DNA from 2 places in the Pseudoalteromonas sp. OF7H-1 genome. Region 2 is predicted to be linked to the other one. Evidence: predicted binding sites of a transcription regulator. Region 2 holds the regulator's gene; the other holds the start of a gene.
The links. Region 2 encodes LexA, which represses DNA repair genes until DNA is damaged. Its sites were predicted from a motif close to TACTGTATNNNNATACAGTA; they were not measured.

Region 1: ruvC (crossover junction endodeoxyribonuclease RuvC) is a predicted target of LexA. The motif match lies at 1,107-1,126, and genes of this name have one in related genera.

The regions. Positions count from the first base shown of each region.
Region 1 covers NZ_JAKRFX010000009.1:7,805-11,363, forward strand. Annotated here, with positions in the region: gene ruvA (Holliday junction branch migration protein RuvA) at 1-544, opposite strand, end outside; gene ruvC (crossover junction endodeoxyribonuclease RuvC) at 547-1,068, opposite strand; gene MHN30_RS12450 (hypothetical protein) at 1,315-2,421, shown strand; gene MHN30_RS12455 (hypothetical protein) at 2,483-2,650, opposite strand; gene MHN30_RS12460 (hypothetical protein) at 2,847-3,559, shown strand, end outside.
Region 2 covers NZ_JAKRFX010000026.1:54,835-58,393, reverse strand. Annotated here, with positions in the region: gene lexA (transcriptional repressor LexA) at 494-1,108, shown strand; gene coxB (cytochrome c oxidase subunit II) at 1,469-2,611, shown strand; gene ctaD (cytochrome c oxidase subunit I) at 2,611-3,559, shown strand, end outside.

The DNA.
Region 1 (3,559 bases), on a different contig from region 2:
CTTTTTGTGCTTGAACTTGTTTATACCCTAATGCCATTAAGGCTGCAATTGCTTCATCTGCTGGGGTATCACTTACCGTCGGATGCTCTTGCGGCGCAAGTACAGCAGCATCGCTAAACGGTGTGAGTAAGTCATTGCCAAAGTCTTTTAGCTTATCTTTCATTTCAAGCACTAGGCGCTCAGCGGTCTTTTTACCAACACCTGGGATCTTAACCAAAGTCGTTGCATCGCCATGATTCACGCAGCTAACAAATTGCTCTGCAGACATGCCAGACAAAATTGCAAGTCCGAGCTTTGGACCGACTCCGTTCGCTTTAATTAACGTTCTAAACAATGCACGTGCGATCTTGGTATTAAAACCAAACAGTAACTGCGCATCTTCACGTACTACAAAGTGAGTAAATACTGAAACCGGCTCGCCCACGCTCGGTAATTCATAAAAACAAGTCATAGGCATTTGCACTTCATAACCTACACCTGCAACATCAATTAATATCTCTGGTGGCTGCTTTTCTAACAGTGTTCCGCTTAATTTTCCTATCATGGTTATCTCAACCTTCCTCTTACGGTTTTACGCGCTGCGCCTGCCATTTTTATTAAGTTTTGCCTTGAGTGCGCGTGACAAATCGCCACCGCCAACGCATCTGCAGCATCAGCTTGGGGTGTGCCAGGCAGCTTTAATATGCGCTTTACCATTTCCTGTACTTGGGCTTTGTCTGCACCACCGGTACCCGCAACGGCTTGTTTAACTTGCCTTGCCGAATATTCACTCACAACCACTGACTGCATGGTCGCTGCAACAATGGCCGCACCTCGCGCTTGACCAAGTTTTAAGGCTGAACTTGGATTATGCGCAACGAACACTTGCTCAATCGCAAAGTCGCTCGGCGAAAACTGCTCTATGAGCTGTGTGATCCCTTGATAGATCATTTTTAATCGAGTGGGAAAGTCATGTTCACCAACTTTAATGCAACCGCTCCCCAAATATTGGAACTTTGCACCTTGATGAGCAATCACACCATAGCCTGTAAATCTTGACCCCGGATCAATTCCTAAAATGACAGCCAAACGCATCGTCTCTTGGTTTTTTGGTTATAATGCCAAAATACTGTATAGATTACCAGTTAAGTTGTAACCCTACTCTGCTTTACCAACTTAAGTTTTTCGGTTTGCCTAACTATCATCATTTTAATACCAGTTAGGTGAGGTATTGGTAATTTAGATAGAGCACAATCATAATGTTTCCAAAATAAAAACACCGTGATAACATAAAAACAACTTCATAAACTTAAGAGTGAACTAAAAGGAAATTCAATGGAAAGAAACTCGATAAAAGCATTACTTTACGGAGCGTTAACAGCTAGTGGTATGGGGATTTCTGTATCTGCAAATGCGGCTATTACTCAGTATCAAACCGAAATTTGCTACTCATGTAGTGCAGGAAATGCCATCGACTTTGCCAAAAAATATCCACCTACGGTGGAGTGTAAGATAAATGGACCATTCGGTTGGGATTATACTCAAGAGTGTTACTCACAACCGCGAGACGTACTAATTATTAATGCGAACTCAGGCCAAAAGTGGTACTACCAACTCAACCACACAAACCAAGGTAAGTTTCGTAACGAGTTAACACTTAATACAACAGAAAAAAACCTACCAGCTGATGCGAATAACCTTGCAGACGAATTATTAAGGTATTATGCAGCTTGGGATAGAGCAGTGTCACTAGTGAATGACCAGTATCAATCTCAAACGATGCAAACAGCTTTCCTCTCAGAGGCGCTTACGCAGAGATTTTCAACAGCTTCAGCATCGCCGAATAACTGTGAAAACGAGCCGATCACCCGCGCAGCCCACTTTGCTTATGATGTAAAAGCAAGAGCAAACTTGCATAAAAGCTTAGTAAATAAATTTCAACAAGAGTACGGAAGTGTTGACGGGGCATTTGAAACAAAGCAAATGACCGCACTCAACTTTTCTGTGAGTAAAGGTGGTGTAGGGCTTGGCGGGAGCTGGCAGTATGTGCCTGAAACTCGCTCAGTGAGTGTAACATTTGCAGATTCCGTCAACGGAGATCACATCATAGTCTACGACATTTTCAAAGGCCCAAGAGGGACAGGACTAGACTTTGAGCTTGCAGAACATACGTCTTTTCTTGGCGGCAGTAGAATTAAAGATATGAGAAGGTCGAGACCTGCTAACGTTTCTAACTGTATGCTTGAAGTATTAAATAAACATCTTGAAGCGAGTATAGCCGGTGGCGGTGGCGGCGGACATGATCCTGTCAACCTTGGTAAAGGTTACGATAGGATCCCTGGACGAGGTTTTGGTGGTATCAGCGGTCCTCAAACCTGTACATGGACTTACTATGACCCGTGGGGCAAGCCATATTTTAGTATGGAAGGCGCTTGTCCTTAGTTAGTGCTTAAAAAATTGAAGAGGCGACCTAAGTCGCCTCTTTTATATTCGGTTGACGAACTTACTCGCCTTCACCTTGCTCTGCTAGTTGCTTTTCTATCGAGATAGCAAGCTCTTTTAGCGCATCTGGGTTTACAGGGCTTGGCGCATCCGTCATCAAGCACGACGCTTGCGTTGTTTTCGGGAATGCAATCACATCACGAATATTGTCAGTGCCACACAGTAGCATTACCAGTTAAGTTGTAACCCTACTCTGCTTTACCAACTTAAGTTTTTCGGTTTGCCTAACTATCATCATTTTAATACCAGTTAGGTGAGGTATTGGTAATTTAGATAGAGCACAATCATAATGTTTCCAAAATAAAAACACCGTGACAACATAAAAACAACTTCATAAACTTAAGAGTGAACTGAAAGGAAATTCAATGAAAAGAAACTCGATAAAAGCATTACTTTACGGAGCGTTAACAGCTAGTGGTATGGGCATTTCTGTATCTGCAAATGCGGCTATTACTCAGTATCAAACCGAAATTTGCTACTCATGTAGTGCAGGAAATGCCATCGACTTTGCCAAAAAATATCCACCTACGGTGGAGTGTAAGATAAATGGACCATTCGGTTGGGATTATACTCAAGAGTGTTACTCACAACCGCGAGACGTAATAATTATTAATGCGAACTCAGGCCAAAAGTGGTACTACCAACTCAACCACACAAACCAAGGTAAGTTTCGTAACGAGTTAATACTTAATACGACAGAAAAAAACCTACCGGCTGATGCGAATAACCTTGCAGACGAATTATTAAGGTATTATGCAGCTTGGGATAGAGCAGTCTCTAAAGTTAGCGCTGAATATCAGTCTAAGTCAGTACAATCGAATTTACTTATTCAGGCCCTTAAAAGTCGGATTTCAGTAGCTTCAGAGTCACCAAACAACTGTGAAAATGAGCCAGTTACTCGCGCAGCTAATTTTGCTTACAATATTACCGCAAAAGCAAACTTACGACGAAGCCTAGCTAGCGCACTTGAACAGGAATACGGTAGCATTAAAGGCTCTTTCGAAACTACACAAATGACCGCATTAAGCTATTCTGTGAGCAGAGGCGCTGCAGCACTATCTGACAGTTGGCAATATGT
Region 2 (3,559 bases):
CGGGTTTTTTGCTGTTTGGGGTATAGAGATTTGAGATATAAAACCTCGCAAGCCAATCAACACATCGCGAGGTGAACTCACTCCTATCACAGTATCAGCACAGTGCAACATGGTAGGTGGTTTACCCACCGATGGCTTGCAATGAAGTTCCGGAAAAAACCATGTACATCAAAACCCGTTGCAGTAATGCAACGGGTTTTTTGCTATTTGGGATATAGAAAACCTCGCGAGATGAACTCGCTCCCACCACAGTATCAGCATAGTGCAACATGGTAGGTGGTGGTTAGTCAGCCCTAAATCTTAATAATCTATTTCTTATTGCGTAGAGTCGTAGGTTATGCTCTGAGGCACAGACTTCACTTCTTGTTTAATGGTGCTCTAATTAATGCTATTAGCAAACACACTTAAAATATGTCGAATAAAGAAACATTTGCGATTTTTTTTGAGCTGTATATACTTACAGTAAATAAACCACTGTATGGAACACCAGTTAATGCGTCCTCTAACAAAACGACAAGAACAAATCTTTGAATTAATAAAAGTATTCATAAAAGATACTGGCATGCCTCCAACTCGTGCTGAAATAGCTGATGCTTTGGGTTTTAAGAGTGCAAATGCAGCGGAAGAGCATCTTAAGGCGCTTGCGAAAAAGGGAGTTATCGAAATGGTCCCTGGCGCAAGCCGAGGGATTCGACTTGTAGAGGATGAATCCGAACAACTTGGTTTACCTATTATTGGCCGTGTTGCTGCTGGTGAGCCTATTCTGGCAGAGCAACATGTAGAGAGCCACTGTAATGTAGATGCGAGTTTTTTTAAACCTAATGCTGATTATCTTTTGAGAGTTAATGGTATGAGCATGAAGGATATTGGCATTATGGATGGTGATCTACTAGCCGTTCACAGCACTAAAGTGGCTGAAAATGGCCAAGTGATAGTAGCTCGTGTAGAAGAGGACGTGACAGTTAAACGCTTTGAAAAGAAAGGAAAGAAAGTCTTATTACATGCTGAGAATGAAGAATTTAAAGCGATTGAAGTGGATCTAGAGCATCAAAATTTCTCCATTGAAGGGTTAGCTGTCGGCGTTATCCGAAGTGCTGACTGGATGTAGTTTATGAGAGCGAGTGTAGCGTTAAATATAAAGTTGCGCTTGCTTTAACTATATTTTGTTTAAAAAGTGATAATTAACTTTTCTAACTATGTGAAAGTAGGATGATTATAGTGACTTTAATCATTTAGTAATATTTTTAGTTTTCTGATATTTATACACTATTTTTCATCATTCTTTGTTTTACCCCCTATAGTCCCCAGTTTTGATTCTAAAGTCGGTCTTCTCAAAAATCTTGCAATTTGTTTGTTTTTTGACTAATTGGTTAATAGTCGTGCAGTAAGTCTATGTACAAATAGACAATATGACAGTCATCCAATAATAACAAAAGACAACCGCGAGTTGTCTTGAAGGAGACGTCAAATGAAAATTTGTCGATTAGTTGTAGCATTCATCGCAGTGCTAATCGCCATGCCCTCACTTGCTAACAGCGCTTACAATATGAGGCAAGGTGTTACAGACATTAGTCATCAAGTGTATGAGCTTCACATGACCATATTTCTAATATGTTGCGTCATTGGGGTTATTGTATTTGGGGTTATGTTTTGGGCGCTTATAAAACACAGAAAGTCAAAAGGCGTTGTTGCAGCGCAATTTCATGAAAGCACCAAAGTGGAAATACTTTGGACAGCAATTCCTTTCCTGATACTCATTGGTATGGCAATACCAGCCACAAAAACGCTTATTGCTATGGAAGACACGAGTAAAGCTGATCTGACCATTAAGGTCACAGGCTCTCAGTGGAAATGGCACTATGAGTATATGGGGCATGATGTTGAGTTCTATTCTTTGCTCTCTACTCCGAAAGATGAAATTAGTGATCTCAAAGAAAAAAATGAAAATTACCTGCTTGAAGTTGATAAGCATTTAGTTATTCCCACCGATAGGAAAGTTCGCTTTTTGATGACCTCAGATGATGTCATCCATTCTTGGTGGGTGCCCGATTTTGCGGTGAAGAAGGATGCCAATCCGGGCTTTATAAATGAGGCATGGACAAAGGTAAACGATGAAGGAATTTACAGAGGCCAATGTGCTGAATTATGTGGCAAAGATCATGGCTTTATGCCTGTCGTTGTCGAGGCCGTAAGTCCCGATAAATTTGATAGTTGGCTCAACGATGCTAAAGCTGAAAAAGCAAAAGCAGAGGCTGAGTCACAAGCAGTTGCCCAACAAACCCTTTCGAAAGAAGAGTTAATGGAGGTTGGTGAACAAACTTACATGGCTTATTGCGCAGCTTGCCATCAACCAACCGGGCTTGGGCTACCAGGTGTCTTCCCTGCAATGAAAGGGAGTAAAGTCGTCACTGGAGATATTAAAGCTCATATAGATATTCTACTTTTAGGTCGCCCAGGAACTGCGATGCAATCTTTCGCAAAGCAATTAACAATCAAGCAGATAGCGGGGGTTATCACCTATAAAAGAAATAGTTGGGGTAATGACACCGGCGATGTTATTCAGCCAAGCGAAATACAGCGTGAGATAGATGCATTAGAGGAGGGTAAGTAATGAGTGCCATCGTAGAAGAACATTCACACCATACAGCTCCAAAAGGCTTAAAGCGCTGGCTGTTTACTACCAATCATAAAGACATTGGAACACTGTATTTATTGTTCTCACTAACCATGTTTTTGATTGGTGGTGCTATGGCGATGGTGATCCGCGCCGAGCTTTTCCAACCCGGGTTACAGCTTGTAGATCCACACTTTTTTAATCAAATGACGACAGTGCATGGACTAATAATGGTATTTGGCGCAGTAATGCCCGCATTTACAGGCCTTGCCAACTGGATGATCCCAATGATGATTGGTGCTCCTGATATGGCGCTACCGAGAATGAATAACTGGAGTTTTTGGATACTCCCTTTTGCGTTTGCAATTTTACTGATGTCGTTATTTTTGGAAGGTGGCGGGCCTGCTTTCGGTTGGACTTTTTATGCGCCACTATCTACAACATATAGCAATGACAATACTGCATTTTTTGTTTTTGCGGTCCATATAATGGGCATTAGCTCTATTATGGGTGCTATCAACGTTATCGTGACCATCGTCAATCTTAGAGCTCCAGGTATGACATGGATGAAGTTGCCTTTATTTGTCTGGACTTGGCTGATAACTGCATTTCTTCTGATTGCTGTTATGCCCGTACTCGCTGGCGCTGTGACTATGGTATTGACTGATAAGTTCTTTGGAACGAGCTTTTTTGATGCAGCAGGTGGTGGTGATCCTGTTATGTTCCAGCATATATTCTGGTTCTTTGGTCACCCTGAAGTGTATATCATGATATTACCTGCCTTCGGCATAATCTCTACGATAGTACCGACATTTTCAAGAAAGAAACTGTTTGGCTATGCATCAATGGTTTATGCAACCGCTTCAATTGCTCTGTTGTCGTTCGTCGTTTGGGCTCATCATATGTTTACTACGGGCATGCCTTTAGCTGGTGAGTTGTTTTTTA